Regions from separate parts of the Streptomyces sp. NPDC051662 genome, predicted to be linked through region 2. Evidence: riboswitches for the same ligand, from Rfam matches in the RefSeq annotation. Region 2 holds a riboswitch; the other holds the start of a gene.

Region 1 (15,917 bases), on a different contig from region 2:
GCGGGCCGGGCCGCGGCCTTCCTGGTCGGCGGGGCCCGTACCGTACGGCAGTTGACGCATCTGACCACAGCCGCGCTGGTGGTCACCGCCTTCGCCGTACCGGCCACCTCGGGGCGCGCGGCCCTCGCCCTGCCGGTCTTCCTGGCGCTCGCCAAGGCGCTCGCCGACCGCACACGCCTCGTCGTCATGCTCGCGCTGCTCTTCCCGACCGTCATCCTGCTCTCCGCCGTCGCCACCCTGATCGGCGCGGGCGCGCATCTGATCACCGTCAGCGTGCTGTGGGAGCAGACCGGACAGCGGCTGGGGTTTGTCGAATGCCTGCTGCTCGGGCTGCCGCTCGCCGTCGTCTCCTCGCATCTCGCCGCCGAGGCGGTACTCCTGACGACCACCACACGCGCCGACCGGCGCGGACCCGTCCACATCACCGCCGCCGAGATCCAGCAGCACTCGGGCACCCCGGTCGACGGCCCGCTGACCTCGTCGGAGGCGCGGTGCGCGCTGCTGCTCGGGACCGTGGTCGTGCTGTGGTGCAGCGAGCCGTTGCACGGTGTGTCACCGGCGGTGGTCGCGCTGATCGGCGCGGTCGTCGCCGCGTCCCCCGCGCTCGGGACCGTCGGACTCAAGGACGGACTGCGGACCGTGCCCTGGCCCCTGCTGCTCTTCATGGCGGCGACCATGGCGATGGGGGTCGCCCTCGCCGAGTCGGGAGCCGCCGCGTGGCTGGTCAGCTGGGTGCCCGGCGGCTCCACCATCCCGCCGTGGGCGTTCCTCACCGGGGTGGTGCTGATCAGTACGGCGGCCCATCTGGCCCTTCAGTCCCGCTCGGCCAGATCCTCCGTACTGGTCCCGCTGGTGGTCGTCGCGGCCATCGGCGCCGGCGTCAACCCGATGGCCGCCGCGCTCGCCTCGACCGCCGCGGCCGGGTTCTGCCACACCCTGCCCGCCTCCGCGAAACCCGTCGCGCTCTTCGCCGATCTGCCCGGCACACCCACCTACACCCCGCGTGATCTGCTCCGGCTCTCCGCCGTGCTCGCGCCGCTCACAGCAGCCCTCGTCCTGCTCTTCGCCCTCGCCGTCTGGCCGCTGCTCGGCGTGCCCGTTCGTCTGGAGACCCAGCCATGAGCTACCGCATCGCCATCGCCCCCAGCGGCTTCAAGGAGTCCCTCTCCGCCCGCCAGGTCGCCGAGTCCATCGCCGAGGGCCTGCTCAGGGTGGTCCCCGACGCGGAGGTCGATCTGATCCCGCTGGTGGACGGGGGCGAGGGCACCGCCGAGGCGCTGGCCGCCGCGACCGGCGGCCGGCTGGTCCCGTACACCGCGACCGGCCCGGTCGGTGACCCCGTCAGCAGCCACTTCGCACTCCTCGGGGGCACCGCGCCCGCTACGGCGACCGCCGTCGTCGAGATGGCCGCCGTCGCGGGCCTCTCGCTCGTACCGGCCGGCCGGCGCGACCCGGGCACCACCACGACCCACGGCGTCGGCCAGCTCATCGGCGCCGCACTGGACCTGGGCGTCCGGCGCGTCCTCGTCGGCTGCGGCGACTCCGGTACGTCGGACGGCGGCGCCGGGGCGCTGCGCGCGCTCGGCGCCCGGCTCCTCGACCACCGCGGCCGGGAACTGCCCCCGGGCGGCGCGGCGCTGCGCGGACTGGACCGTATCGATACGAGCGGACTCGACCCGCGGCTCTCCGGCACCGAACTGCTGGTCGCCTGCAACCCGTTCAACGTCCTGTGCGGCCCGCGCGGGGTGGCCCGGGTGTTCGGCCCGCAGAAGGGCGCGGGCCCGGCCCTGGTGGAGGAGCTGTCCATGGCGCTGGAGCGGTGGGCGGCCGTCCTCACCCGGGACCTGTCCCCCGGAACCGACCTGCGCACCGCCCCCGGCACGGGCGCCTCCGGCGGTCTGGGAGCCGGTCTGGCCGCCCTCGGCGCGCGTCTGCTGCCCCGCTTCGACGTCCTGCTCGACCGGCTCGACCTCGACGCCCGGCTGGCCCGCGCCGATCTGGTGATCACCGCCGAGGGCGCGCTCGACCACCAGACCGTACGCGGCAAGATCCCGGCCGAAGTGGCTCGCCGCGCCCACGCGTCCGGGGTACCGGTCCTGGTACTGGCCGGCACCATCGGGCAGGGCGCGCACGAGGTGCGGGCCCTGGGGGTCGACGCGTACAGCTCGATCCTGCCCGCGCCGGTGGCACTGCCCGAAGCCCTCGACCGCGGTGGCGAGTTCCTCGCCGACGCGACCGAACGCGCCCTGCGGATGGTGCTGTTGGGCACGCGCCTCGCACCCGTCGCGGCCTGAGGCTCAGCCCCGGTCGGGGACGCAGCGGCCGTCCTCCGTACGGTAGTTCCACCGCGCGCCATCGGTCACCAGCTCCCGCACGGCCCGGACGAACCGGTCGACATGCTCGTCCGGCGTCCCGGCGCCGAAGCTGACCCGGATCGCGTTGAGCGACCGCTCGCCCGGCTCGGCGTCCGGGGCGCCGCACTCCCCCGGGTCCCGCGGGTCACTGCCCAGCAGCGTCCGTACCAGCGGATGGGCGCAGAAGAGCCCGTCCCGTACACCGATGCCGTACTCCGCGGAGAGCGCGGCGGCGAAGTGCGAGCTGTTCCACCCCTCGACCACGAACGACAGCACGCCGACCCGCGGCGCGTCATCGCCGAACAGCGAGAGCACCTTCACCTCGGGCACCCCGGCCAGCCCCTCCCGCACCCGGGCCACGAGCCGCTGCTCGCGCGCCACCAGCGTGTCGAACCCGGCGTCCGTGAGCGCCTTGCAGGCCGAGGCGATCGCGTACACCCCGATGACATTGGGCGAACCGGCCTCATGCCGGGCCGCGGTGGTGTGCCAGTCGACATCCACCCCGCCATCGGCCCGGCGCGCCACCTTACGGCTGGCGCCACCGCCGGCGAGATACGGCTCCGCGCCCTGGAGCCAGTCGGCCCGCCCCGCGAGCACCCCGGACCCGAACGGCGCGTACAGCTTGTGCCCGGAGAAGGCCACCCAGTCGACATCCAACTCCGCGATGTCCACGGGATGGTGCGGCGCGAGCTGAGCGGCGTCCAGCACGATACGGGCACCCCCCGCGTGCGCGGCGGTCGCCAGCTCCCGTACGGGCCACAGCTCACCGGTCACATTGGACGCACCGGTCACACAGACCAGCGCCGGCCCCGCGGACCCCCGCCCGGCGAGCGCCCGCTCCAGCGTGGCGACGGCCTCGCCCGGCGTCCGGGGAGCGTTCAGATAGGTCACCCGCGCGTCCCGCCAGGGAAGCAGCGAGGCATGGTGCTCCGTCTCGAACACGAACACCTCGCACTCGGCGGGGACCGCGGCGGCCAGCAGATTGAGCGAGTCGGTGGTCGAGCGGGTGAAGACGACCTGGTCATCGGGGCGGCAGCCGAGGAACTCCGCGACCGTGCGGCGGCTGTTCTCGAACAGGTCGGTGGAGAGCTGCGAGAGATAACCGGCGCCCCGGTGGACACTGCCGTAGTACGGGGCGTACGCGGCGACGTCGTCCCACACGCGCTGAAGGGCGGGGGCGCTGGCCGCGTAGTCGAGCGCGGCGTAGGTGACCTCGCCGCCCGTGACGAGCGGAACGGTCACCTCACGCCCGAGCACGGGCAGCGGTGCGGCGCAGGCGGGGTCGTCGGAGGCGGTCGTGGTGGCGGCGGCGTTCGGGCGTGCGGACATGGCGATATCTCCCGGCAGGACAAGTCGGAACGGCTTCAAGTCCCCGCGGTGCGCGGCTGCGCCGCGATGGTGGCGGGGTGTGCCTCGACGCACGGGGTCGCCGTGCGGAGGTGTTGAAGAGGGGGCGCGCTCGCCCTAACGCATTCGCTTGCTCACGAGACTGCTCCCTTGAGGACCAGGACCCCAAAGGTGGCAGGGGTCCGCGCTTGCCGCAGACCTCGCTGCCTACGGCCTGGTCTTCACCCGGGGCACCCCGCCACGGACGGAGGGTTGCCGGACAGCGAGCCGGGGCCTTAATCGCTGTCGCTCATGACCTTGCCGGAGAGTATGCCATATGGGTGGGCGTGGGTGTGGTTCGGGTTGCGGTTGCGGTTGCGTGGTCAGCTGCCGGGGGCCGGGGCCTCCGGAGGTACATGTCCGGACGGCATGATTTACGGCGCGACCCTGCCCCGACGATGGTTCGGGCGTTCGCGCGCCACAAATCACGCTTTAGTGTCCGGACACGCACCTCCTACGACCCCGACCCCCTCCCCCCGGTGGTCACCCGTCCCGATCCGGTCGGTACCGGCAGGTGGCCGGGTACGGGAGAGCGCCGCCGCCTCCCCCGCCCACCCTCGCGCACGACCGGGCCGCCTGAGCGGGCGGTGAAGGGGGGCGCGCAGGGATCGTGTCCGGGACGTAGAGCGTGATTTGTGGCGCGCGACCGCCAGTGTCCAGACGTCCGGCTGCTGCGCGCCGTAAATCATGCAGTCCCGGACGCGAGGCCCGGAGCGCACCCCGGCGACAACCCGCACCGCACCACCGGCCCCAGCCGAAACGCACCCCGGAAACCGCCCCCGCCGGAAGGCGCACCGCCCGGAGGGCACCCCGGCGACAACCCGCACTCGGAAACCGGCCCCAGCCGAAACGCACCCCGGAAACCGCCCCCCGCCGGAGGTGCACCGCACACAACCACCGGCCCCGGCCACAGAAAACCTACGACTGCGACGACGCGACCCACCGCGCCAACGCCCGCCCCGCTGAACCCGAGTCGATCGACTCCGCCGCCCTCGCCATCCCCGCCGACAGCTGCGTCGCCAGCGACTCCCCCGTCGGATCCAGCGCCACCAGCGCCGCCGCCGAGTTCAGCAGCACCGCGTCCCGCACCGGCCCCGTCTCCCCCGCCAGCAGCCGCCGTGCGACATCCGCGTTGTACGAGGCGTCCGCGCCCCGCAGCGCCTCCACGGGGACCAGTTCCAGGCCCACGTCCCGCGGATCGAACGCCTCCTCCGTCACCGCGCCGTCCCGTACGACCCACACCCGCGACGTCGCGGTGGTGGTCAGTTCGTCGAGGCCGTCGTCGCCGCGGAAGACCAGCGCGGAGGAGCCGCGCTCGGCCAGCACGCCCGCGATGATCGGCGCCATACGGGCGTCCGCGACGCCGGTCGCCTGCGCGCGGACCCGCGCCGGGTTGGTGAGGGGACCCAGGAAGTTGAAGGTGGTGCGGATGCCCAACTCGCCTCGCGCGGCGGCCACATGACGCAACGCGGGGTGGAACTTCACCGCGAAGCAGAAGGTGATGCCGGCTTCCTCGGCAACCTCGGCGACCCGCTGAGGGGTCAGTTCCAGGTTGACGCCGAGCTTCTCCAGCACATCGGAGGCACCGCTCGCCGAGGACGCGGCGCGGTTGCCGTGCTTGACGACCTTCGCACCGGTGCCGGCGACCACGATCGACGACATGGTCGAGATGTTGACGGTCTTGGCGCCGTCGCCGCCGGTGCCGACGATGTCGACGGTCCGGCCGGGCACCTCGATCAGGTTGGCGTGCGCGTACATCGAGCGTACGAGGCCGCTGATCTCCGCGACCGTCTCGCCCTTGGCGCGCAGCGCGACAACGAATCCGGCGATCTGCGCGTTGGTGGCCTCGCCGCTCATGATCCGGTCCATCGCCCAGGCCGTGGCGTCCGCGCTCTGGTCGGCACCGCTCAGCAGCGCGTTCAGTACGCCCGGCCAGGTGCGGGCCGCCGCGGTGTCGCCTCCGACGGGGGTCACAGCGCTCATGCTCGCTCCTGGGTGTCCGGGTCCATTGCGCGGGCCTTGTGTGCGGCCCTCGGCCAGCCTATCGGCGCGTACCGGCGTGCAGGGCGGATGCCCGTACTCCGGGACAGGACATACGCCGAGGGCCCCGGCCGGTTCCCTTTCGGGAGACCGGGCCGGGGCCCTCGGTGGTGGCGACCTTATGAGGCCGGGCGGGATCAGTGGTGGCCGTGGCCGCTGGTGATCTCCTTGTACTCCTCGGCGGTGGGCTTGGGAATCTGGTTGCCCTCGCCGTAGTAGCCCTTGCTCAGCTTCGAGCGGAGCTTCTCGGTCGGGCCGACCTTGCGCTCCACGCCGTTCTCGTCGACCGTGGGGCCGATCTCGGCCGGCTTGTACTGCTCGTGCGCGGTGAGCTTGTGCAGGTCGCCCTGTTCCAGCGGGGTGTGGACCTCGATGAACTCACCGTGCGGCAGCCGCTTGATGACACCGGACTCGCGTCCGTGCAGCACCTTCTCGGCGTCGCGCCGCTGGAGACCCAGACAGATCCGCTTGGTGATGACGAAGGCGACGACCGGTCCGGCGAAGAAGGCGATCCGGACGAACCAGGTGATCGCGTTGATCGACAGATGGAAGTGCGTCGCCCACAGGTCGTTACCACCACCGACCAGCAGGATGAAGTACCAGGTCAGCCAGGCCACGCCGAACGCCGTACGGGTCGGCGCGTTGCGCGGGCGGTCCAGGATGTGGTGCTCGCGCTTGTCACCGGTGACCCAGGACTCGATGAACGGGTAGACCGCGATCGCGACCAGCACCAGCGGGAAGATCACCAGCGGGATGAAGACACCCAGGACCAGGGTGTGGCCGGCGAAATTGATCTCCCAGCCGGGCATCACACGGATGAGTCCCTCGGAGAAGCCCATGTACCAGTCGGGCTGCGCGCCGGTGGACACCTGGTCGGGACGGTACGGGCCGAGAGCCCAGATCGGGTTGATCGTGGCGATCGCGGAGACGATCGCGATCACACCGAAGACCAGGAAGAAGAAGCCTCCGGCCTTCGCCATGTAGACCGGCAGCAGCGGCATGCCCACGACGTTCCTGTTCGTACGGCCGGGGCCCGCGAACTGCGTGTGCTTGTGGTAGAAGACCAGGATCAGGTGGGCCACCACCAGGCCGAGCATGATGCCGGGCAGCAACAGGATGTGGACCGAGTAGAACCGGGCCACGAAGTCGCCGCCGGGGAACTCCCCGCCGAACAGGAACATCGACAGATACGTTCCGACGACCGGCACCGACAGGACCGCGCCCTGCATGAACCGGACACCGGTGCCGGACAGCAGGTCGTCCGGGAGCGAGTAACCGGTGAATCCGGTGAACATGCCCAGGACGAACAGCAGGAAGCCGAACAGCCAGTTGACCTCGCGCGGCTTGCGGAACGCGCCCGTGAAGAAGACACGCATCATGTGGACCAGCATGGCCGCGAGGAAGATCAGCGCCGCCCAGTGGTGGATCTGCCGGATCAGCAGACCGCCGCGGACGTCGAAGCTGATGTCCAGCGTGGAGGCGAACGCCTCCGACATCATCACGCCCTGGAGCGGGACATAGCTGCCGTGGTACTCCACCTCGTTCATCGACGGGTGGAAGAACAGCGTCAGATACACACCCGTGAGGATGATGATGATGAAGCTGTAGAGGCAGATCTCACCGAGCATGAAGGACCAGTGGTCCGGGAAGATCTTCCGCATGTTGGCCTTGGCCAGGCCGTAGATGCCCAGCCTGCCGTCCGCCCAGTCGGCGACCCGCTCACCGGCGGGCGCCTTGCGGTTCTTGTCGTCAGCGGTACTCATCCGCGCTCCCAGAAGGCAGGGCCGACGGGCTCGTCGAAGTCGCCGAGCGCTTCGAGGTTGCCCTCAGCGTTCACACCGATACGCAGCTGCGGAAGGGCGTGACCGGCCGGGCCGAAGATGACGCGGGCGCCGTCGGAGAGGTCGAAGGTGGACTGGTGGCACGGGCAGAGCACATGGTGCGTCTGCTGCTCGTACAGGCTGATGGGGCAGCCGACATGGGTACAGATCTTCGAGTACGCCACGATCCCCTGGTGGGACCATTCGAGCTCGCGCTTGTCCTTGATCTCGTCCGGCTGGATCCGGACGATCATCAGAGCCGCCTTGGCGATCTGCTTCTGGAAGTCCTCGCTGTGTGTGTCGAGACCCTCGGGCATGGCGAAGGTCAGCGAACCCACGACGATGTCCTCGGGGCGCAGCGGCTCATTGGTGTTCATGTTGATGAGCTCTTTGCCCTTGCGCCACAGCGTGGAGCGGAGCTTCTTCTCGGGCAGCGGGCCCAGGTCGCGCAGGAGCACCACGCCGGAGAGCGGCACCAGCGCCATCGCGCCGAACATGGTGTTGCGGATCAGCTTGCGCCGGCCGAAGCCGGACTCCGCGGCGCCCATCGCGAAGTCCTCCAGGACCTTCGCCTTGACCTCGGGCGTCGCCTCGATCGGATGGCGCTCGTCGGCCATCTCCACGTCCGACATCAGCGTGCGGGCCCAGTGGACCGCGCCGGCGCCGATGCAGAAGAGCGCGATGCCCAGGGTCAGGCCCAGCGAGAAGTTCAGGATGCTGATGTGGCCGAACGGGAAGATGTAGACGATCTTGTTGACCGGGAACGCCACGTACGAGGCGATGAAGGCCACCGTCGCGACCATCGACAGCAGGAACAGGAAGGCGATCGCGCGCTCGGACCGCTTGGCCGCCCGCTCGTCGATGTCCTGCACACGCGGCCGGTGGGCCGGCAGTCCCGGGTCCGCGAACGGGTCGTCCGTACGCTCCACCGCGGTGCCCGCGGCCCCCTGCTCGCTCGGCAGGTTCTCTGGAATCTCTTCTTGGCTACTCATGACTTCTTGGCCTTAGCGGTGTGGGCCGCGACCCAGACGGCAACTGCGATCAAAGCACCCAGACCGAAGATCCAGGCGAAAAGCCCTTCGCTGACCGGGCCGAGGCCGCCCAGATTCAGACCGCCGGGGCTCGCGGACTGCTCACCGTTCACCGCCTTGACGTAGGCGATGATGTCCTTCTTCTCCTTCTCCGGCATCGTGGAGTCGGGGAAGGACGGCATGTTCTGCGGGCCGGTCTGCATGGCCTCGTAGATGTGCTTCGGATCCACGCCCTCAAGCGACGGCGCGGTCTTGCCGTGTGTCAGCGCCCCACCCTCACCGGTGAAGTTGTGGCACTGGGTGCAGTTGGTACGGAACAGCTCGCCACCGTTGGCGATGTCCGCACCGGCGGGGCTGTACTGCTTCTCGGTCGGTGTGATCGGACCGGCGCCGAGGGACGCGACATACGCGGCGAGCTGGTCGATCTCCTTCTGCGAGTAGATGACCTTCTTCTTCGGCACCTGGGCGCCGGGCGCCATGGCCGGCATACGGCCGGTGCCGACCTGGAAGTCCACGGCGGCGGAGCCGACGCCGACCAGGCTCGGGCCGTCAGAGGTTCCCTGACCGCCGGTTCCATGGCAGCTGGCGCAGCCGACGGAGTAGAGCTTCTTGCCCTCCTCGATGGCGAGGGACTGGGCGGTTTCGTCAGCCTGCGCCTTGCCCGCGGGCGCGAACGCGGTGTACAGCCCCCCGGTGGCCGCCAGCGCGAGGAGTAGGACGACGACCGCCGCCAGCGGATGGCGTCGTCGTGCGGAGAGCTTTTTCACGGATTACCCCGGTGTCAGGATCTTCTGCGTCGGTGCTTCTGGACTGTGTGCGCTCGGGCGCGGTGCCCGGCTACTTGATCAAGTAGATCGTGGCGAAAAGGCCGATCCAGACGACATCGACGAAGTGCCAGTAGTAGGACACGACGATGGCGGCGGTCGCCTGCTCGTGGGTGAATCTCCTGGCCGCGTACGTCCTGCCCAGAACGAACAGGAACGCGATCAGACCCCCCGTCACGTGCAGACCGTGGAAGCCGGTGGTCAGATAGAACACCGAGCCGTACGGGTCGGAGGAGAGCGAGATGCCGTCCTTCTTGACCAGCTCGGTGTACTCGAAGACCTGGCCTCCGATGAAGATCGCACCCATCACGAACGTGATCACGAACCAGGTGCGGAGCTTCTTCACGTCACCTCGCTCGGCGGCGAAGACGCCGAGCTGACAGGTGAGGGAGGAGAGCACCAGGATGGTGGTGTTCGTTGCCGAGAACGGGACGTTCAGGGCATGAGCCATTTCCTTCCAGTACTCAGCTCCCATCACCGATCGCAGGGTGAAGTACATCGCGAAGAGGGCCGCGAAGAACATCAGCTCGGAACTCAGCCAAATGATGGTTCCGACGCTGGTGAGGTTCGGCCGATTGACCGACGGGTGCGCGTGCCCGGTTTCTACTGTCGTTGCTGTCGCCACGACCGACATTATGTCGGTCGCTTATCCCGCCCTGACCCCGGGGGTGCCGTTCGGTGTGTCCACGGGGTGTGCCCAGCTCGAACAGCCCGGCGAAGCGGTGTCATTACCCGTGCTGACATGGTGTCCGACGGAGTAGCATCCGCGGCATCGGTTCATGGCAACGACGCCCTGAAGCCCTCGCAGACACTGATGTCACGGAGGAACAATGCAGCCGACCGCCACGGTGCTGGTCTACAGCGACGACGCGAACACCCGCGAGCAGGTCCGGCTGGCAGCGGGACGCCGACCGGCCGCCGATGTGCCGCCGGTCGAGTTCCTGGAGTGCGCCACTCTGCCCGCGGTGCTCAAGCAGCTGGACAAGGGCGGTATCGACGTCTGTGTGCTGGACGGCGAGACGGTCCCCGCCGGCGGTATGGGGGTCTGCCGGCAGATCAAGGACGAGATCTTCCACTGCCCGCCCGTGCTGCTGCTGATCGGCCGCCCGCAGGACGCCTGGCTGGCCACCTGGAGCCGCGCGGACGCCGCGGTGACCCTTCCGGTCGAACCGGTCGGCTTCGCGGAGGCGCTGGCCTCCCTGCTGCGCACCAGGCTCGCCGTGGACGCGTGAGGACCACGCACGACTGACGACCACGCACGACTGAGGGCCGCGGACGTCGGTCAGGACGTCCACGGCCCCCTCACGGACCATTCGGTTCGGGATCCCGGGCTCAGACGACGGGCCGGAGCCTCGCCTTGTCCGCGGGGCTGCTGCCCTCCCGCGTACCGGCCTGGAGGACGCTGCCGTCGCGCCAGTCCTTCCAGTCCACGTTCCAGTCGCCGTAGCCGTTGCCGAAGTCCTCCATGTAGTCCCCGGCGCTGTTGATGACCTGGACGATGTCGCCCTCCTGGACGGTCTCGAAGAACCAGGCGGCGTTGCCCGTGGACATGCCCACGCAGCCGTGGCTGACGTTCGCGGACCCCTGCGACCCGACGGACCACGGCGCGGCGTGTACGTACTCACCGCTCCAGGTGACGCGGGTGGCCCAGTAGACCGGCAGGTCGTAGCCCTCCCCGCCGCCGATGCCGACGCTGGTGCCGCGCATCCGTACGAAGTACTCCTGGCCCAGGACGACCTTGATGCCGTTGCGGGTGGAGAAGCCGGGCTTGCCGGTGGTCACGGGGATGCTGTTGATCTCTTCCCCGTTGACATAGACCGTCATGTAGTGGGCGCTGGCGTCGACGATGGCCTCGACCCGGTCGCCGGTCTTCATCTTGATCGGCTTGACCGCGCCGCCGTACAGCTTGTCGCTGATCTTCACACCTTCGAGGGTGCTCGACGCGGTGACGGTCCCGTTGGCGGGCCAGTAGTCCTTGGGGCGGTAGTGGAGTTCGGTTTCGTCCACCCAGTGCCAGGCGCCGCCGTCCGCGGCGGGCTGGGAGCGTACCTTCAGGGACCGCTCGACCACGTCCCTGGCCTTCTTGGAGGTGACCGGCTCGCTGAGCGTGGCGGTGATGGGCTGGCCGACCCCGTACTCGCCCGAGTCCGGGCCGAATTCGACGGTGAGCTTCTTCTTGGCGGGGCGAGTGTCGAAGGTGAGCGTCCGGAGGCCCGGGGCACCCTTCTTGCTCTCCGTGGAGACCTTGACGGTGTAGCGGCTGCCGGCTGCCAGGGGCGCCGTGGAGTGCCAGCGTGTGCCGTCGGCGGCGAGTTCGCCGGCCAGGTAGTGGCCCGTCTTGTCGACAGCGGTGACGTCGGTGATCTTGCCGTCGGCCCCCGTGGAGGTGACTTCGAGGGGCTTGTCCGGGTCGGCCTTGGTCTTGCCCGCGGACGTGCTGAAGGAGATCTTGCCGGTGGCGTCGGACGGCTTGGCCGAGAGCGGGTGCTTCTCGTTGCCGCTGCACGCGGTCGCGCTCGCCCAGAGGGACACGACCAGCAGGGTGCAGCTCAAGACGGTGCGCAAGCGTGGCGTGTGATTCATGAGCACAAGATAAGAACGCCTGCCGCTTTTGCGCGCGGTGAGAAGAGCAAACGGGGGACCCGAGCACTCCGCATGGAATGCTCGGGCCCCGGGTTCACTCAGAGTGCTACTGGTTCTGGTTCTCGCCCCGGTAGAACTCGAAGACCCAGCCCCAGAGACCGATCAGGATCAGTGGTGCCGAGAAGTAAAGCAGCCACCAGCCGATAGCGATACCCAGGAAGGCGAGCGCACCGCCGACGGCGAGCGAGAACGGCTGCCAGCTGTGCGGGGCGAAGAACCCCACCTCGCCGGCCTCGTCCGCGACGTCGGCCTCCTTGTTGTCCTGAGCCAGCGCGTCCATCCGGCGAGCCGTGAAGGCCAGATAGAACCCGATCATGATGCTCAGGCCGAAGGCCAGGAACAGCGCCGTCGTACCGACCGGCTCCTTCGACCAGACGCCGTAGACGACGGCGGTGGCCAGGATGAAGACGCTCAGCCAGATGAACAGCCTGCCTTGGATCTTCACTTGCCGACCTCCTTGCCACCCGCGAGGGCGGTGTCCTTCTGGCCGTCGAGCTCAAGGTGTTCCAACGCGGCGATCTCGGGGTGGTGCAGATCGAACGCCGGCGATTCGGAACGGATGCGCGGCAGCGTGAGGAAGTTGTGCCGCGGCGGCGGGCAGGAAGTCGCCCATTCGAGCGAACGGCCATAGCCCCACGGGTCGTCGACCTCGACCTTCTTGCCGTACTTGGCCGTCTTCCAGACGTTGTAGAAGAACGGCAGGACGGAGGCGCCGAGGACGAACGAGCTGATCGTGGAGATGGTGTTCAGCGCGGTGAAACCGTCGGCGGCGAGATAGTCCGCGTAACGGCGCGGCATACCCTCGGCGCCCAGCCAGTGCTGGACGAGGAAGGTGCCGTGGAAACCGATGAACAGCGTCCAGAACGTGATTTTCCCGAGCCGCTCGTCCAGCATCTTGCCGGTGAACTTGGGCCACCAGAAGTGGAATCCGGCGAACATCGCGAACACCACCGTGCCGAACACCACGTAGTGGAAGTGCGCCACCACGAAGTAGGAGTCGGACACATGGAAGTCCATCGGCGGCGACGCCAGGATCACACCGGTCAGACCACCGAACACGAAGGTGATCAGGAATCCGATCGTCCACAGCATCGGCGTCTCGAAGGACAGTGAGCCCTTCCACATCGTGCCGATCCAGTTGAAGAACTTCACACCGGTCGGCACCGCGATCAGGAAGGTCATGAAGGAGAAGAACGGCAACAACACGCCGCCCGTCACATACATGTGGTGCGCCCATACCGTCACCGACAGGCCCGCGATCGCGATCGTCGCCGCCACCAGACCGATGTAACCGAACATCGGCTTGCGCGAGAAGACCGGAATCACTTCGGAGACGATGCCGAAGAACGGCAAGGCGATGATGTACACCTCTGGATGCCCGAAGAACCAGAACAAGTGTTGCCACAACAGCGCCCCGCCATTGGCGGAGTTGAAGATCTGCGCACCGAACTTACGGTCCGCCTCCAGCGCGAAGAGCGCGGCGGCGAGCACCGGGAAGGCCAGCAGGACCAGTACACCGGTCAGCAGCACGTTCCAGGTGAAGATCGGCATCCGGAACATCGTCATGCCGGGGGCGCGCATGCAGATGATCGTGGTGATGAAGTTGACCGAGCCGAGGATCGTACCGAAGCCGGAGAAGGCCAGACCCATGATCCACAGGTCCGCGCCGATACCCGGCGAACGCACCGCGTCCGACAGCGGCGAGTACGCGAACCAGCCGAAGTCCGCGGCGCCCTGAGGGGTGAGGAAACCGCTCACGGCGATGATCGAGCCGAAGAGGTAGAGCCAGTACGCGAACATGTTCAGCCGCGGGAACGCCACATCGGGCGCGCCGATCTGCAGCGGCATGATCCAGTTCGCGAATCCGGCGAAGAGCGGCGTCGCGAACATCAGCAGCATGATCGTGCCGTGCATCGTGAACGCCTGGTTGAACTGCTCGTTCGACATGATCTGCGTACCGGGACGGGCCAGTTCGGCGCGCATGAAGAGCGCCATCAGACCGCCGATGCAGAAGAACGCGAACGATGTGACCAGGTACATCGTGCCGATCGTCTTGTGATCTGTGGTGGTCAGCCACTTCACGACGACATTGCCCGGCTGCTTGCGCCGTACCGGCAGCTCGCTCTCGTAGGAGTCGTCAGCTGCTGCGGCGGCACCCTGGGGTTCGTTGAGGATGCTCACAGTTTGTTCGTCTCCGCGTTCTTGGCCGGATCCGTCTGCGCGATGCCCGACGGGATGTAGCCGCTCTGGCCCTTCTTGGCCAGATCCTCCAAGTGCTTCTGGTAGCGCTCAGGAGAGACCACCTTGACGTTGAAGAGCATCCGCGAGTGGTCGACGCCGCAGAGCTCGGCGCACTTGCCCAGGAAGGTGCCCTCCTGGTTCGGGGTCACCTCGAAGGAGTTGGTGTGACCCGGGATGACGTCCTGCTTCATCAGGAACGGCACCACCCAGAAGGAGTGGATGACATCACGCGACGTGAGGATGAACCGGACCTTCTCGCCCTTGGGGAGCCACAGCGTCGGACCCGGGTTCCCGGTCTGCGGGTTCCGCTGGCCCGGCACACCGGCGTCGTAGACGCCCTCGGCACCCTTGGGGAACTGGTCGGTGAACCGCTTCGGGATGGCGTCGAGCTCCGGGGGGATCTCGTTGCCCGTGCCGGTGTTGCCGTCCACGTTCTCGATGTAGTTGAAGCCCCAGCTCCACTGGTAGCCGACCACGTTCACGGTGTGGGCCGGCTTCTCGGAGAGTGAGAGGAGCTTCGACTCGTCCCGTGCGGTGAAGTAGAACAGCACCGAGACGATGATGAGCGGGACCACGGTGTACAGCGCCTCGATGGGCATGTTGTACCGGGTCTGCGGAGGTACCTCCACCTTGGTGCGGCTGCGCCGGTGGAAGATGACGCTCCACAGGATCAGACCCCATACCAGGATGCCCGTGACGAGCGCTGCCGCCCACGAGCCCTGCCAGAGGGAGAGGATCCGGGGAGCCTCCTCCGTCACTGGGGTGGGCATTCCAAGGCGGGGGAAGTCCTTGTATGTGCAACCGGTGGCGGTCGCGAGGATCAGGCCCGCAGTCAGCACCTGCGGCAGCTTCCGCCGCATCGGGCGCCGCGACGAGCGGTCGGAGCCGTTGGGACTCACGTAGCGCCTTCCCGAGAGTCTCGCCCGCGCGGTCGGCTGCGGCCGTCTCCTGGTCGGTCGCCGGCCCACGCAGGCAGGGGTTTGGATGTTTATGCGGACCAAACCCTACTGGACGCGATTTAGGGCCGTGCGGGGAGGGTGCCCAACGCGCCGCCCGACTCCACGAAGGGGTGGACTTGCCGTTCCCGAGGCCCTCCCGGGGCCTTGGAAGGACCGCTTCCGGGGTGCTTCTGACGCTCCCTCCGGTTACCTGGAACCAGCAGCTCCGGGTACCCGCGTTAGCGTGGGGCGTGGCCTACTTCGACGTCGCTTCCTCCGCTCCGCTGCACCCCGTCGCCCGTCAGGCTCTCCAGGCTTCCCTGGACGAGGGCTGGGCCGACCCCGCCCGGCTCTACCGCGAGGGCCGGCGGGCCGCGGTGCTGCTGGACGCGGCCCGCGAGGCCGCCGCCGAGGCCGTCGGCTGCCGCCCCGACGAACTGGTTTTCACTCCTTCGGGGACACATGCGGTGCATTCCGGAATGTCGGGCGCGCTGGCGGGGCGCCGGCGTATCGGGCGGCACGCGGTGGTGTCCGCGGTGGAGCACTCCTCGGTGCTCCACGCGGCAGCGGCCCATGAGGCGGCGACCGGCGGCTCGGTGACCGAGGTGCCGGTGGACCGGCTCGGCGCGGTGTCGCCCGA
Region 2 (15,917 bases):
GCGGTGCGCGCGCTCGCGCAGGAAGTCGCCGTCCACGCCCAGGCCGTGCACACCGATCCGGGTCTTTCCCGTGCCCCCCGTCGCGCCCAGCAGCTCCGTACAGCACGCCGTGAACGCGTCGGCCCACCGGTGCGTCAGAAACGCCGCGCGGTCCGCGCCGAGGATGCCGCGCAGCAACTGGCGCGCGATGTCGTCGGGCAGCAGCCGGAAGTAGTCGACCGGGGCCCAGGGCGTGTGCGAGAAGTGCCCGATCCTCAGGTCGGGGCGCAGGGCGCGCAGCATCCCGGGCACCAGCGCCAGGTGGTAGTCCTGCACCAGCACGGCCGCGCCGTCGGCCGCCTCGTCGGCCAGGGCCTCCGCGAAGGCGCGGTTGTATGTCTCGTACGAGGCCCACCGCGCGCGGAACTCCGGGCCGAAGGCAGGCTCCAGCGGGGTCTGGTAGAGCAGGTGGTGGACGAACCAGAGCGTGGAGTTGGCGACGCCGTTGTACGCGTCCGCGTACACCTCGGGCGCGATGCCCAGCATCCGCACCCGCCGGCCGCCCGAGTCGGCGGGGTCGAGCCGGCCGCCCGTACGCCGTACCGCCTCGCGGTCGCCCTCCCCGAGCGCCGCGCACACCCACACCGCGTCCCCGTCCTGCCCGATGGCCGACAGGCCGGACACCAGCCCGCCGCCGCCGCGCCTGGCCTCCAGCGAGCCGTCGTCCCGCGGTGTGTACGAGACGGGGCCGCGGTTGGACGCGACGAGGACCTGGGCCCGGGAGGGCGGCTCGGTAACCATGTGCCGAAACCTAGCCCGTCACGGAAACGCTCAAACGTACGGACGCGGCTGGGTCGCCCGTCAACGGCCGGGCACGGCCGTCAGTCCCGCCGGCCGCGCAGGGCGGCCAGCGCGACCACCCCGGCGCCGCTCAGCGCGAGCACCACCCCGACGAGCAGCCACAGCCGCTCGGCCGTGCTCCCGGCCTGGGCCAGCTGCGTGTGCACAGCGCTCAGAGGCCCGGTCATCGCATGATTCATCGCCATAACCGGGCAATCTAGATAATTCGCATGATCGTATTCCGTTACGCCGCGCGTCCGGCCGTGTACTCCGCGATCTCCCGCACCGGCGGCCGTTCCTCCGTGTCCACCACGTGCGTGCGCGGTACGAAACCGTTCTCGCCGCGCTCGAACTGCGTCAGCTCAGGCCGTACCAAATGCGCCCGGGACAGCCGCAGCTGCGCCGTACGGTAGATCGCCGCGGCCATCCGCCCCAGCGCCCGCTCGTCCTGGTGGCGGTGGATCCGTACCCCGACATCGACCTGCCCCAGCGCGTCGAGACCCGCGGTACGCAGGGCGTCCACGAGCAGCCCCAGCTCCACCCCGTACCCGACGGGGAACGGCAGCCGCTCCAGCAGCGAGCGCCGCGCCGCGTACTCGCCGCCCAGCGGCTGAACGAAACCGGCCAGCCGGGGCCAGTGCAGATTGAGCAGCGGTCTGGCCACCAGCTCGGTCACGCGCCCGCCCTGGCCGGGGCCCGGTCCCGGTCCCGTTCCGGATCCCGGTCCCGTTCCAGATCCAGATCCCGTTCCAGATCCAGATCCCCGTCCCGCCGGATCCGGGTACAGCGGACGGTCGTACATCGCCTTCACGAACTGCACGTCCTGATCGGTCAGCAGCGGCCCCACGATCCCGGACACGAAATCGGCCGAAAACCGCTTCAGGTCGGCGTCCACGAAGCACACGATGTCGCCGCTCGTCACCAGCAGCGACCGCCACAGCACCTCGCCCTTGCCGGGCAGCGCCGGCAGCCGCGGCAGTATCGCGTCCCGGTGCTCCACGCGCGCGCCCGCCGCCGCGGCGACCGCGGCCGTACGGTCGGTGGAACCGGAATCGACCACCACCAGTTCATCGACCAGCCGCACCCGCTCCATCAGTTCGCGCCGGATCACGGAGACGATCTCGCCGACCGTCTCCTCCTCGTTCAGCGCCGGAAGGACCACACTCACGGTCGAACCGCGCGCGGCCTTCGCCACGGTCAGCCGGTCGAGCGGGCGGTCGGCCACGGACCAGGAACGCCTGGTCAGCCAGTGCTCCACCTCTTCCAGCACGGTCGGTACTCCCTGTGCGTGTGCGTACGTGTGCCATGAACGTGATCCATCTCGCGGTGCGGACGACTATCTCAACCGTGCGCTCCGTCGGTTACAGTCTTGAACAACACGAATGACCGCCGCATGCCGGGGGTCGTTACGTCGATAAACGCATCGGACCCGGGGTCCGGCGCCATAGCGCTCATCCAGAGGGACTGAGGGAACGGCCCGTTGAAGTCCCGGCAACCCTCCCGCCGACCATTCGAGGTCACGGTGGGGAAGGTGCCAATTCCGTCTCGTGGCGAAGTACGTCGCGAGGAAGATGAGGAGAAAGGGCCTCGCCTCCATGGCTGTGCAGACCGCCGTCCAGAACGCCGACTCCGTCGCCGACTCGGTGGATCTCGGACCCGCCGCCGCACTCTCGTGCCGCGAATGCGGAGAGCGCTTCGACCTCGGCCCCATCTTCGCCTGTGCCAGCTGTTTCGGGCCGCTCGAAGTGGCGTACGACCTGCCGAGCGGCACCCCCGAAGAGCTGAAGAAGCGTATCGCCGAGGGCCCGGACAACATCTGGCGCTACGCGCCGCTGCTGCCCGTCCCCGCCGATGTGGCCACGAAGCCCAATATCAACCCCGGCTTCACCAAGCTCGTCAAGGCCGACAACCTCGCCCGTGAACTGGGCGTCACCGGCTCCCTGCACATCAAGGACGACTCCGGCAACCCGACGCACTCCTTCAAGGACCGTGTCGTCGCCATCGCCGTCGAAGCCGCCCGTGCCTTCGGATTCACCACGCTCTCCTGCTCCTCCACGGGCAATCTGGCCGGCGCCGTCGGCGCCGCCGCCGCCCGCGCCGGCTTCCGCTCCTGCGTCTTCATCCCGCACGACCTGGAGCAGGGCAAGGTCGTCATGGCGGCGGTGTACGGCGGTGAACTCGTCGGTATCGAGGGCAACTACGACGACGTCAACCGGTTCTGTTCCGAGCTGATCGGCGACCCGCTGGGCGAGGGCTGGGGCTTCGTCAACGTCAACCTCCGCCCGTACTACGGCGAGGGCTCCAAGACGCTGGCGTACGAGATCTGCGAGCAGCTCGGCTGGCGGCTGCCCGACCAGATCGTCATCCCGATCGCCTCGGGCTCGCAGCTGACGAAGATCGACAAGGGTCTCCAGGAGCTGATCAAGCTGGGCCTGGTCGAGGACAAGCCGTACAAGATCTTCGGCGCGCAGGCCGAGGGCTGCTCGCCGGTGTCCACCGCCTTCAAGGCCGGACTCGACGTCGTACGGCCCCAGAAGCCGGACACCATCGCCAAGTCCCTGGCGATCGGCAACCCGGCCGACGGCCCGTACGTCCTGGACATCGCCCGCCGCACCGGCGGCGCCGTCGAGGACGTCAACGACGAGCAGATCGTCGACGCGATCAAGCTGCTGGCGCGCACCGAGGGCATCTTCGCGGAGACGGCCGGGGGTGTGACCGTCGGCGTGACGAAGAAGCTGATCGAGGCCGGTCTCCTCGACCCGGCGCTGACCACCGTCGTCCTGAACACCGGTGACGGTCTCAAGACGCTCGACGCCGTCGCCCCGACGACCGGCCCGACGGCGACCATCCGCCCGAGCCTGGACGCGTTCCGCGACGCCGGCCTGGCCGGCAGCTGACGACCACCACGACGTTTCCGACGTTTCGGAAGACGGAAGGCAGAACACCACCATGAGCGTCAACGTCCGCATCCCCACCATTCTCCGTACATACACCGGCGGAAAGGCCGAGGTCGCCGCCGAGGGAGCGACCCTCTCCGAGGTCATCCAGTCCCTGGAGACGAACCACCCGGGCATCGCCGCCCGCGTCCTGGACGACCAGGGCAAGCTGCGCCGCTTCGTGAACGTGTACGTGAACGACGACGACGTCCGCTTCGAGCAGGGCCTGGAGACCGCCACCCCGGCGGGCGCGGGCGTCTCGATCATCCCCGCCGTCGCCGGGGGCTGAACCCCGGATTCTCCTCCGCTCCGTGACTGGTACGGCCCCCTCCGTGAGAGAAGCGGAGGGGGCCGTTCTACATGGTTGAGCGCGGTACAGTATGGGAACGCCCCGCTGTCGCCCCTGCCGAACGCATGCGAGAACGCGACAACATGGGGTCGAAGTCGGAGTGCCGTATGCGCCGTAGGTGCGCTTTGCCCGGCCCGACTTGCCCTGGAACGCAGGGAATTCAACGCTATGCGTGTTCAGCCATGCCCAGAATTCTCGTCCGATTGACCTGTTGCAGAGGGCAGTTGGGCAGATACATTCAGCCGCGGTCGACGCGTTCCGGCGCGAAGTGTGGCCCCGTGCAAGGGCCAGTAATAGGGGAGTTAGGCATGGCTCAGGGCACCGTCAAGTGGTTCAACGCGGAGAAGGGCTACGGCTTCATCGCGGTAGACGGTGGTGCGGATGTTTTCGTCCACTACAGCGCGATCCAGATGGACGGTTACCGCACCCTTGAAGAAGGTCAGCGAGTGGAGTTCGAGATCTCGCAGGGCCAGAAGGGTCCGCAGGCGGACATGGTCAAGCTCGCCGTCTGATCCCGGCGCGATCGGCCACCGACGCACTGACGTACGAACTCACGACGCACGACTCGTGACTCACGCCGAGGGGTCCGCATCCCGAACAGGGGATGCGGACCCCTCGTGCGTTCCGGCGGGCCCGGTGCGTCCGGCGCGTCCTGAGGGTCCGGCGCGTGCGGCGCGTGCGGCGCGTCCTGAGGGTCCGGCGGGTCCGCTGCGTACGGGAGGAGCTTGCACTCTCGGGGGTCGAGTGCTAATCATTGGCGTTAGCACTCTGCAAGTGAGAGTGACAACTTAAGGACCGGGTCGGTGAGGCCCGAAGAGCCGGTGGAGCAAGGAACCGCACGGCTCTCAGGCCGTCCGTCGCGGGCGCCAGCGCGGTCCGGAGCAATCCACCCCATGTCCGGGAGGACCACTTCACATGGCCAAGATCATCGCGTTCGACGAGGAGGCACGGCGCGGTCTCGAGCGCGGGATGAACCAGCTCGCCGACGCCGTCAAGGTCACCCTTGGCCCCAAGGGCCGAAACGTCGTCCTTGAGAAGAAGTGGGGCGCCCCCACGATCACCAACGATGGTGTGTCCATCGCCAAGGAGATCGAGCTTGAGGACCCGTACGAGAAGATCGGCGCCGAGCTGGTCAAGGAAGTCGCCAAGAAGACGGACGACGTAGCCGGCGACGGTACGACCACCGCCACGGTGCTCGCCCAGGCGCTGGTCCGCGAGGGTCTGCGCAACGTGGCCGCGGGCGCCAACCCGATGGCCCTCAAGCGCGGTATCGAGAAGGCCGTCGAGGCCGTCTCCGGTGCCCTGCTGGAGCAGGCCAAGGACGTGGAGACCAAGGAGCAGATCGCTTCGACCGCCTCCATCTCCGCCGCCGACACTCAGATCGGCGAGCTGATCGCCGAGGCGATGGACAAGGTCGGCAAGGAAGGCGTCATCACCGTCGAGGAGTCGCAGACCTTCGGCCTTGAGCTTGAGCTCACCGAGGGCATGCGCTTCGACAAGGGCTACATCTCGGCGTACTTCGCCACCGACATGGAGCGTATGGAGGCGTCCCTGGACGACCCGTACCTCCTGATCGTCAACTCCAAGATCGGCAACGTGAAGGACCTCCTTCCGCTGCTGGAGAAGGTCATGCAGTCGGGCAAGCCCCTGCTGATCATCGCGGAGGACGTCGAGGGCGAGGCGCTGTCGACCCTGGTCGTCAACAAGATCCGTGGCACCTTCAAGTCCGTCGCCGTCAAGGCCCCGGGCTTCGGTGACCGCCGCAAGGCCATGCTCAACGACATCGCCATCCTCACCGGCGGTACGGTCATCTCCGAGGAGGTCGGCCTCAAGCTGGAGAACGCCGGCCTGGACCTGCTGGGCCGCGCCCGCAAGGTCGTCATCACCAAGGACGAGACCACCATCGTCGACGGTGCCGGTGACAGCGACCAGGTCGCCGGCCGGGTCAACCAGATCCGCGCCGAGATCGAGAACAGCGACTCGGACTACGACCGCGAGAAGCTCCAGGAGCGCCTCGCGAAGCTGGCCGGCGGCGTGGCCGTCATCAAGGCCGGCGCCGCGACCGAGGTCGAGCTCAAGGAGCGCAAGCACCGCATCGAGGACGCGGTGCGCAACGCCAAGGCCGCCGTCGAGGAGGGCATCGTCGCCGGTGGTGGCGTGGCTCTGCTCCAGGCTTCCTCGGTCTTCGAGAAGCTTGAGCTGACGGGCGACGAGGCCACTGGCGCCGCGATCGTCAAGCTCGCGCTGGAGGCTCCGCTCAAGCAGATCGCCGTCAACGGTGGTCTTGAGGGCGGCGTCGTCGTGGAGAAGGTCCGCAACCTGACGGTGGGTCACGGCCTGAACGCCGCGACCGGCGAGTACGTCGACATGATCGCCGAGGGCATCATCGACCCCGCGAAGGTGACGCGCTCTGCCCTGCAGAACGCCGCCTCCATCGCGGCGCTGTTCCTCACCACCGAGGCCGTCATCGCCGACAAGCCGGAGAAGGCCGGCGCGGCCCCGGCCGGCGGCGGCATGCCGGGCGGTGACATGGACTTCTGAGCCTGACGGCTCGGACCTGGTCCATGGTCTGAAGTGACCGAGGGCGGTACCCCTGATTCGGGGGTGCCGCCCTCGGGCGTTTCAGCGACTGAAGTCCTTGAGCGCTTCGGTTTCCAGAACGATGCCGACGGGGGCCGGGACCTTGACCGCCGCGCCGTACGGGCGTGAGGTACGGAGCTGGTACCGCCCGTTCTGCGGTTCGGTGTAGATCACCAGCAGCCCCGCGTCCCTGTCGATGAGGAGATAGACGGGGACTCCGGCGGCGGCGTAGCCATCGCGCTTTTCCTTGCGGTCGCGGCGATCGGTGTCGTGATCGTGGGAGGTCACCTCGACCGTCATGAGCACGCCGTTGGTGTCACCCCACTCGCCCTGACCCGCGAAGTGACCTATTGGCGCGAGGGCTCCGTCCGGGCGGGCGCGGCCATTGCGGTAGGTCTCCACCTTCAGGCCCTGCTCCGGGTACAGCCCCAGTTCAGGGCGCTGCTGCATGCACTGCCGCAGCAGCCACATGATGATTTCTCCGTGGTCGCCGTCCGGCACGGGCTTGACCTCCAGCTTTCCGTTGATGAATTCGAGCGTCACGGTCTCGGGGGCCGCGTGGGCGATCTGCTCGAATTCCTCGACGGACATCTGGGCGTGATCAGCGGTACTGGGGGTCATGGTTTCGCCTCCTCCCCTCCATGGTGCCCCGGATTTATGGCGGCGGATCGACTGGATGGTCATGTCGGGATCCTTTCTGGTGGGCGGGGGCGCCGCACTTCGCGCACTCCAGGACTCGCAGTGGCGGGCGTGGTGCGCGGATCCGCTCCGGCGGGAGCTTGGACGTCAGCCGTACGCGGGCGAGCGCCGCCGGGTGGTGGACGACGGGGCCTCGCGCGGCGGCAGGTGCGCGAAGTCGTCATCCCTGCGGGCCTGTTGACCGGGCGTCGAACGCTTGCCGTAGCCGGGGACCGCCATCGGGGGAGAAGTGGGTGAAGCGGGTGACGTCGCGTGCGTCTCGGGCGCGGCAGCATTGAGCTGGCTCTCAGCCAGGGGATCGCTTTCCTGAAGCGTCGATCTTGATTGGTCAGGCCCTCGCCAGATGTCGCAAGCATCGGCGGGGGCTGTTTTGTGCCCCGAAGGACTCTGAAGGGCACGCTAGGGCGTCGCAACCCTGCGTGGCAAGTCGGTCACGAAAAGTCAACACCCCAGGCAGGGGGGGCGGGTGGGTAGAGACCCGCCTCCCATTCCTTGCGAAGAGGGCTCGGATCCCGAGGCTTGAGCCCCGGGCCGTGAGGAAGTTTTTCGGATGGGGGCGCAACCCCGGGGGGTGTCGCACGTCTGGTGGGTTGAAGGGGCCCTTCAGCTGTTCCAGACCGTGTTTCCGTGACTTCCTCGGGAGAAATTTCATGTCTTCGCAGGCCAAAAGGAATTACCGTCCCCGGGTCCTGGCTGCCGCCATCGGTGCCGCGCTGCTCATGGGCGGTGGCTTCGCCGCGCAGGCCGTCGCCGACTCCGTCGTGAAGCCGGCCGCGCCGAAGGTCACCACGACCGTGGAGACGACCCAGCAGGACACGACGAAGTCCGTCGAGACCCCGAAGGTCGTCGACGCGGGTAAGTCGGGCGGCGTGGCCAAGCCGGGTGGCGGCGTGGCCAAGGCGGGCGGCGGGGCCGGGGAGCCCAAGGTGATCGAGCCGGGCGACCTGGCCAAGACGCCGGCGAGGTAACAGCGGCGGCAGCACCACGGGGGCGGGCCGGTCATCCCCAGGGCCGCCCGCCCCTCCCGCAATGGATCGAGGCACATGCAGTACGTCATAGCCGCGGCGCCGTCCTGGTGGTCCCGCCTGCTCTCCCGTATGTCCCGGACCGAGGGCGCGCCGGTGCGGGAACGGTCTCTCCGGGCGCTCGACACGCCGTACGACGACAGGCGCCCGCCCACACTGGCCGAGCTGTACCGGGCACGACGAGTCGACATGGTGCGGCTCGCGCTCTTCCTGGTGGACGAACTGTCCACCGCCGAGGACGTCGTCCAGGACGCCTTCGCCGCCGTCTGCCGCACGCATGGCAACTCGCTGGACGGGCTCCAGGACCCGGCGGCCTATCTGCACACCGCCGTCGTCAACGCGGCCCGCTCCGTGCTGCGCAGACGTCGCACCGCCCGTGGCCATACCCCGCCCCATGAGGGGTACGGGCCGCCCGTGGACGAGGGGCTGCTGCTCGCCGAGGAGCATCGTCAAGTCCTCGACGCGCTGGCCCAGTTGACGCGGCCGCAGCGCGAGGTGCTGGTGCTGCGCTACTGGTCGGAGCTGTCGGAGGCGCAGATCGCGCAGACGCTCGGCCTGTCGCGCGGCACGGTCAAGTCCACCGCGAGCCGCGCGCTGGACGCGCTGGAGAAGAAGCTGGGGGCGGTCCGATGAGACCGGACGCGGAAGACCGCCGACGTGCCACCGAGGACCGGCTGCGCGCCGCGCTGGCCGCCCGTGCCGCGCTCGTCACGCATCATGATCTGCGCCCCGAGGAGCCTCCGCGGGGACGCGGCTGGGGCGTGCGCCGGGTGCGCAGGGTCGCACTGGCCGCGCTCGGTGTGGCCGCCGCCGTGGTGGTCATGTGCCTGCCCGTGCTGCTGTCCGGCGGCGCGCAGGCGCCGGGTCCGGTACCGCCCGCCGACACCCCGGGCGTCAGCGAACCGCCGGTGGTCGTACCGACGCACCCGACCGGCCCGTCGGTGCAGACCTCGTCGTAGGTTTACTGGTGAGCGCCTTCCCGGGCGGACACCGTGATCAGCGCCGGGGCGGTCGTCCCCGTGGACCTCAGGGCGTCCACGAAGATCTCCGTCGTCCACGCGGCCACATCGAGCGACCATTCAGGGACGCGGCAGTGGAACGCCGGGCCGGGGCGCATTCCCTCCGTCTGGACCTCGCCCGCGAGGGGGAGGCCCAGACCGTCCTGCCCGGAGGTTGTGGCCGCCCCGGCAGGCGCGGGCCCGATCGTCATCGCGTCGTACGCACGCTCCTGGGCCGCCGCGAGGAGGTCGGACGCGCGGCCGGACAGACCGGCGGTCTCGGGCGCCCATACGGACACGGTGAGGCCGGCCGACGCGCCGGGGTCCGGGTCCGCGAGGGCGAACCAGGCCGCCGCGTCCACGAGATCGGCGCGGCCGTCGGGGGCCAGCTGGAGAGGCGCCACGGTGTGCAGCCCCGTGAGACGGAAGCGGCCCAGACGGGTCAGGACATCGCGGAGGACCGTCGCCGCGGGCTGAATCGGAATCCGCTGCCCGGGCAGGTCCTCGCTGACCGCGACCTGGAGCCAGGCCAGTTGGTGGACCTTTCCGTCCTGGGTCCAGTCGCCGCCCGCGTCGTTGTGTCCCCAGCGCTCGCCCTCCGGCCCGCCCGTATGGAAGGAACTCAGCCCATAGGCGACCGTCCGCTTCACGACGAGGCTGTACATGTCCTCTTCGAGGCCGTCGTCCTCATGGGCCCGGCGGATCCATGGCTCCAGGTCGAGGACGCCATGGACGCCCAGAATCATGGTCGGCGCCGAATCGTCCGCGTCGTCGGTCAAGGAGCTTCCCTTCCCTTTCTAGACGGCGCACCGTAACGACTGGGGCGCCGTGACGGCCTTCTCGGGTGAGTCGATGACACCGATGATGTCCACATCGATGACGCTTCGCCAACTGATGGTCCGATTCACGTTGACGCACCGTTTGCGGGCATTGGCCCGGCGTGCGCTGCCGCCGCCCTGCTTCACGATCTTGGAGCCGGTCGCCACGGTCCGCCAGGAACCGTCAGCGTTCCTCACCTGTAGATCAACGGTGACGCGCGCCTTGTCGCCGGGCCCGCTGACCTTCTTCCACCAGCCGTGGGCGGACGCGGTCGGGGGCGGGGTGCTGGAGACATGGACGCGGTCGCCATTGGTGATGATCACGCCGGGCTCGGCCGCGTCCGCGTAGGCGGGCGCGAAGGACGTACCGGCGAGGAGCGTGGTCACGGCGGCCGACAGGACAAGGGTTCTCCGCAACATGGGGAAACCTCCACTGATCCACTGATTCGGAGTGTTCTGTCAGCGTGGAGGCCGGGCCGGGTACGGAACAAGGCGATGGCGATGAGTCGCCAGCGGGGGTCAGCTCGTAGCGGCGGCCTCGGTGAGCAGGACCTGGGCCAGTTCGTGGGGTTGGGAGAACATCGGCCAGTGGCCGGTGTCCAGCTCGACCAGCCGCCAGCGGTCACTGGTCAGCAGCGCGGCCACGCGGGGGCTCGGCTCGGCGCCGTCGAGCAGGCACTTGATGTACGTCGCCGGAAGCTCGCCGAGCGGGCGGGACAGCTCGGCGGGCTCGGTCAGCGAGGCGCCCGGGTGGGGCGTCGAGCCGGTCACGATCCGGGTGATCTGCTCGTCCGTCAGGCCCTGGCCCGCGTAGTCGGGCGCCGCCAGAGGAGGCCAGAAGCCGCCGGTCGCGGCGATCGCGCCCTCCACCATCGCCCGGCCGTCCGGCCAGTCGGAGACGAACGACTCGCCGTCCGCCGGAACATTGGAGTCGACGAAGACCACGCGCGCCAGCCGGTCACCGATCAGCTCGGCGGCCTGGCCGGTCGGAATGCCCGAGTAGCTGTGGCCGACCAGGACGACGTCCCGCAGACCGTTCCGCTCGACCACGTCCACGATGTCCTGGACATGCCGCCGCTGCCCGGCCGGTACGCCCTGCTTCTCCGCCAGGCCGGACAGCGTCACGGCATGGGCGCCATGGCCGGCCGCGCGCAGCTCCGGCACCACCTCGTCCCACGCCCACGATCCGAGCCACGCGCCTGCTACGAGTACGAATTCAGTCATGCGCGGAACCTAGCGGAGGGGTCTGACATTCCTCCGTCGCCGGACCGCCGGCGGCTGTGCAGTGGCAGAGCGGCAAGCGTGAGCAGAAGGGCGAGTCCGAGCAGCATGGCCGTCGCGGGCACGGGCTGCTTGTCGCGCCAGAGCTGGACCGGCAGGCCGATCCAGGGCACGCGCAAGCGTGCGACGCCTTTGAGTGCCGAGGGCCGGACCGGGGTGGAGTCCGGTGCGGAGTTGGCGTCACCCTTGGTGATCAGGTCGTTGTCGGGACGCACCTGGTGGACCCGATGGGTGAGCAGACGGTTGGGCCGGGTGGGGTCCTGGGTCAGCACGATCTGGCCCACAGCCGGAGTGCGGTCGCGCGGTGGCTGATAGAGAACGACGTCGCCCGGCACGAGGGCGGGACGCATGGAGCCGGACTGGACCACGCCCGCAGTCCAGCCCAGGGCCAGCACGGGAAAGTGCGCCCACACCAGCAGCCCGACCATCGAGCCGAGCACGGTACGTGAGATGACCGAGGTAACCACGCGGACCGGGTGCGGGGCGCCGTCGGCCGTGGGGTGGTGGAGCGGGCGGGCGGCCAGGTCACCCGGGAAGGTCACGTCCGTTCCCGCGCTTCCCAGGTGAAAGTCACCTCATTGGTGTTCGAGCCCTGCGAGCCGCCGGGTGCGCTCGGGCTGTACTTCCACGCGAACCGGAAGCTCAGCGAGTTGGGTGGCCTGCCGGTCAGCGGCCAGGGGCCCACGCCGGTGCGGAAGTCGGTGTGCAGGGCGACGAACCTGTCCAGGGTGCCGTCGAACGCGGTCCTGTGCGGAGTGAAGCCGTCGCAGTCCCCGAAGGTGCCGCCGCGGCCCACCTCGATCTTGAGGTCGATGAAGGATTGATAGTTGTTGGGCCAGTTCGCCGAGTTGCTGTACAGCTTGAGCGCCGTGGGAAAGTCGGCGTTCGACTTGACATCGATGCAGTTGGAGCCTGTGTCGCCGGGGCGCATGCTGCCGACGCGGAACATGGGCACCTTGCCGTCATTGGCCAGCCCCGCCGAGCTGGAGGTCCATTCGTTGCCGCTGTTGCTGCTGGTACCGCTCCAGTCGGCGTTGGTGGCCCCCCAGACCAGAGCACCGCTGAGCAGTAACCCGAGCGGAACGGGCACCACTTGTGCCAGCACGCTCAGCCAGGGACGCGCCATCACCCACTCCGTTCAGTTCAATCGCTTTTGCAGCATATTGGCCCCTCCTGTCCCACTTGTAGCGGTGCCGCTCCGTATCGCGATCCGGGTGTGCCAGGTCGGCGGCGATCTGTGGCGGCGGCGCTCCCGCACACGATCTCCCGGGTCGCACTGTCATGACATCGCGACTGATGGCCTCCAGCGACCGCTGTCGGCCGAACGAGGTGACGCGGTCCACGACCGGCCGACGCCCGGACCTGGCGGAGGGCGCTGACATCCCTCCGCTGCCGGGCCGCCGGATGGGTCAACCGATCTTGACGTCGGCGATGAAGGCCGACCACGCCGAGGTCCGGAAGACGAGCACCGGGCCGTCGGGGTTCTTGGAGTCGCGGACGGGGACGATGTCGGGGTGGTCGTCGGCTACTTCGACGCAGCTTCCGCCGCTGCCGTCGCTGTGGGTCGACTTGCGCCAGACGGTGCCTACTTCGACGCAGTCGCCGCCGCTGCCGCCGCTGTGGGTCGACTTCCGCCAGGAGGTGCCGATCTCCAGGCAATTGCCGCCGCTGCCATCGCTGTACGTCGACTTCTGCCAGGTGCCCACTTCCAGGCAGTTCCCGCCACTGCCTCCGCTGTACCTGGACTTACGCCAAGACACGCCGCTCAGGTCGTACTCATGGCTGCTGCTTTTCATGTTCGTAATCCTCCGCCACTGATTCGACCAGGGCCAAGGATTTTTCCGGTGAGAGTGCGCTGGCCCCCACCAGATCGTAGGTCAGTTCGTGGCGGACTACCGTCGCCGGATCGTCCAGCAACTGGCCCGACCCCATCGCCTCCAGGTAGGCGAGTGGTGGTGCGTCCTCAAAGGACATGAGCTTGAGCGCGCCCTCAAGCGCCGCGTGCGCGCCTGCGTCGAACGGCAGCACCTGCACGATGATTCTGTGCCGTCGAATCAGGGTCGCGACATGGCGCAGCGCCTCCGCCATCACCGCAGGTCCTCCGACCGGTCGGCGCAAAATCGCCTCGTCAAGCACCGTCCACACAACGGGCTTTGTTGGATCCTTCAGCAGCTTGGCGCGATCCAAACGAGCTGACACCAACTCGTCGATGACGTCCCCCGGCACCGTCGGGTGATACTCACGGAACACCGCCCGCGCATACGCCTCCGTCTGCAACAAGCCCGGGATCAGCTGCGGCGCGTACTCCTTGATCATCGTCGCGATCGCCTCGGCCTCCGCCGCCTCCGCGAAATGATCCGGATACTTCGACTTCTTCAGCGCCTCGCAATTCCGTAGGAAGAAGCCGTCCGTCTTGAACACCTCATCGAAGTGAATCGCGTATTCCGGCTGCATTCGGCGCGTACCGGCCTCGATCTGGCCGATGAGCGATCCGCTGACGAAGATCGGCCTGCCCAGCTCCTCCTGGGACATGTCCGCTTCGTCGCGCTGATGTCGGAGCTCGGCGCCGAGCATGGCGCGGGGTGAGGACGACGGGTCGAGTGGCTTGGGTCCAGGCACAGGTGCTCCCGGTGAGACAGATGTCGGTGTTGTGCTGCTTCCTCTGTTCACGCTAGCGACTGTCGGCCACTCTGTGTAGCCCAATCAGTCACACACAGTGGAGAGTTGCGTTGCTTCGTACCGAGGACACAAGAGATGCCGTCACCCACCGGTTCAGCCTTGTGCACTGCTCAGCGGACAGTTCCCCGGACTTCGACGACCCCCGTTACGACGGGCTCAAGGCCCGGCCACCGGAGGGATGCACGGTGGTGCGATTCGAGGCGTACTTCAGTCTGCGCTGCGCGCGCCGGGGTGCGACCCTGCTCGACGCCGTGGGGCCGCTGTGCGCGGAGATCAGGGCCGAGCACGGTCTGCTGATGACCGACCTCGGGATCGAGGGGCTCTGGGAGTGGGCCTCCGACGGGACCGACGGCCGGGGCGCGGAGGTGGTGGGGCAGTTGCTGCTGATGGCCGCCGAGCGCGGACCGCTGCTCGGGTACAGCGTGGATGACCTGGTGCGGTTCCTGCGTACGGCGACGACGACGGCGGCGGTGGGCTGAGCGACGTCGTGGACGTTCACGCCCCCGTCGCGGAGCCGGGGCGGATGATCATCAGGACCGTGACCGTCGCCCACAGGAGGTTGAAGATCCCCGTGTGCATGCCCAGGCGCGCGGTCAGCTTGGTGGTCGATGTCCCCGTGGCTTCTTCGAGGTCCGTCACTATCGCCTCCTGGCGCGGCAGTACCAGCGCCATGAGCGTGACGGCCGCGAGCCCGGTCAGGATGATCGAGACGATCAGCCAGGTGTCGCCCAGGACGCCCATCGCGCTCCCGGTGGCGAAGCCGAAGACCGGCACCGCGAGGCCGATCGTCGCGTAGACACGGCAGATGCGGTGCAGCAGTTGTACCGACGACAGCGCCCGGGGGTCCCCGGGCGCTGCCATCGCCCGCCTCGCGTACGGGGGGAACATGCTGGCGGCGACGGTGACCGGGCCGATCGCGACGATCGCGGCGAGGACATGAACGGCGAGCAGGAACTTCGTCACGGCGTGGATCGCTCTTTCGGCTTCGGCGTCGGCTTTCGACGGGAGGAGGGGCGTGCACGCCGACGCTAAGGCGCCGCTCACGGCCGTAGAAGTGGCGCTATTGCCAGGTCCCAACGGATTCTCGCCGTGGCGCGCAGAGGCGGTCAGGGGGTACCTGGCGGAGAATGGAGGTGGTCGACCGCGATCAGGAGGACGGCGGTCGGCGGCGCCGGCCGAGTCCGAGGAGGCACCGTGACCGAGACCTACGACTCCCGCCGTACGGCGGTTCTGCTCGTCGATCCCTACAACGACTTCCTCTCCGAGGGCGGCAAGATCTGGCCCAGGGTCGAACCCGTGGCCACGAAGGTCGGGCTGCTGGACCACCTGCGTTCCGTCGTGGCCGCCGCCCGGGAGGCCGGGGTACAGGTCATCTTCGTCCCGCACCGCCGCTGGGAGCCGGGCGACTACGAGACCTGGGACCACCCGAACCCCACCCAGCGCCAGATCATGGAGCGGCACAGTTTCGCCCGCGGCACCTGGGGCGGGGAGTTCCATCCGGACTTTCAGCCGCGGCCGGGCGATGTCGTCGCGCGGGAGCACTGGGCGCAGAGCGGGTTCGCCAACACCGATCTGGACCTCCAGGTCAAACAGCACGGCATCACACACGTCGTGCTGATCGGCCTGCTGGCGAACACCTGCATTGAGTCCACCGGCCGTTTCGCCATGGAGCTCGGCTACCACGTGACGCTGGTCAGCGACGCCACCGCCGCCTTCCTCCCCGAGATGATGAT

What was found. Region 2 has a riboswitch for S-adenosylmethionine ahead of thrC (threonine synthase). Riboswitches for the same ligand answer to the same signal wherever they lie in the genome.
Region 1: it holds a riboswitch for S-adenosylmethionine, as region 2 does, so the genes downstream of both, AB0M67_RS04410 (aminotransferase class V-fold PLP-dependent enzyme) here and thrC (threonine synthase) in region 2, are expected to answer to the same signal.

Annotation. Positions count from the first base shown of each region.
Region 1 covers NZ_JBFAZD010000002.1:380,516-396,432, forward strand. The annotation lists gene AB0M67_RS04400 (SLC13 family permease) at 1-1,122, shown strand, start outside; gene AB0M67_RS04405 (glycerate kinase) at 1,119-2,294, shown strand; gene AB0M67_RS04410 (aminotransferase class V-fold PLP-dependent enzyme) at 2,298-3,683, opposite strand; SAM riboswitch class IV at 3,881-3,998, opposite strand; gene trpD (anthranilate phosphoribosyltransferase) at 4,659-5,723, opposite strand; gene AB0M67_RS04420 (ubiquinol-cytochrome c reductase cytochrome b subunit) at 5,918-7,543, opposite strand; gene AB0M67_RS04425 (Rieske 2Fe-2S domain-containing protein) at 7,540-8,592, opposite strand; gene AB0M67_RS04430 (c-type cytochrome) at 8,589-9,398, opposite strand; gene AB0M67_RS04435 (heme-copper oxidase subunit III) at 9,469-10,089, opposite strand; gene AB0M67_RS04440 (hypothetical protein) at 10,286-10,687, shown strand; gene AB0M67_RS04445 (Ig-like domain-containing protein) at 10,788-12,038, opposite strand; gene AB0M67_RS04450 (cytochrome c oxidase subunit 4) at 12,145-12,543, opposite strand; gene ctaD (cytochrome c oxidase subunit I) at 12,540-14,279, opposite strand; gene coxB (cytochrome c oxidase subunit II) at 14,276-15,238, opposite strand; gene AB0M67_RS04465 (aminotransferase class V-fold PLP-dependent enzyme) at 15,529-15,917, shown strand, end outside.
Region 2 covers NZ_JBFAZD010000012.1:122,316-138,232, reverse strand. The annotation lists gene AB0M67_RS21460 (trehalose-6-phosphate synthase) at 1-780, opposite strand, end outside; gene AB0M67_RS21455 (hypothetical protein) at 861-1,007, opposite strand; gene AB0M67_RS21450 (glucosyl-3-phosphoglycerate synthase) at 1,064-2,089, opposite strand; SAM riboswitch class I at 2,268-2,397, shown strand; gene thrC (threonine synthase) at 2,415-3,716, shown strand; gene AB0M67_RS21440 (ubiquitin-like small modifier protein 1) at 3,769-4,044, shown strand; gene AB0M67_RS21435 (cold-shock protein) at 4,413-4,616, shown strand; gene groL (chaperonin GroEL) at 5,020-6,645, shown strand; gene AB0M67_RS21425 (Uma2 family endonuclease) at 6,727-7,305, opposite strand; gene AB0M67_RS21420 (hypothetical protein) at 8,034-8,351, shown strand; gene AB0M67_RS21415 (sigma-70 family RNA polymerase sigma factor) at 8,427-9,041, shown strand; gene AB0M67_RS21410 (hypothetical protein) at 9,038-9,367, shown strand; gene AB0M67_RS21405 (hypothetical protein) at 9,370-10,185, opposite strand; gene AB0M67_RS21400 (hypothetical protein) at 10,204-10,644, opposite strand; gene AB0M67_RS21395 (alpha/beta hydrolase) at 10,744-11,448, opposite strand; gene AB0M67_RS21390 (signal peptidase I) at 11,445-12,047, opposite strand; gene AB0M67_RS21385 (hypothetical protein) at 12,044-12,631, opposite strand; gene AB0M67_RS21380 (DUF397 domain-containing protein) at 12,915-13,301, opposite strand; gene AB0M67_RS21375 (helix-turn-helix transcriptional regulator) at 13,282-14,124, opposite strand; gene AB0M67_RS21370 (amidase) at 14,235-14,663, shown strand; gene AB0M67_RS21365 (hypothetical protein) at 14,680-15,147, opposite strand; gene AB0M67_RS21360 (cysteine hydrolase) at 15,379-15,917, shown strand, end outside.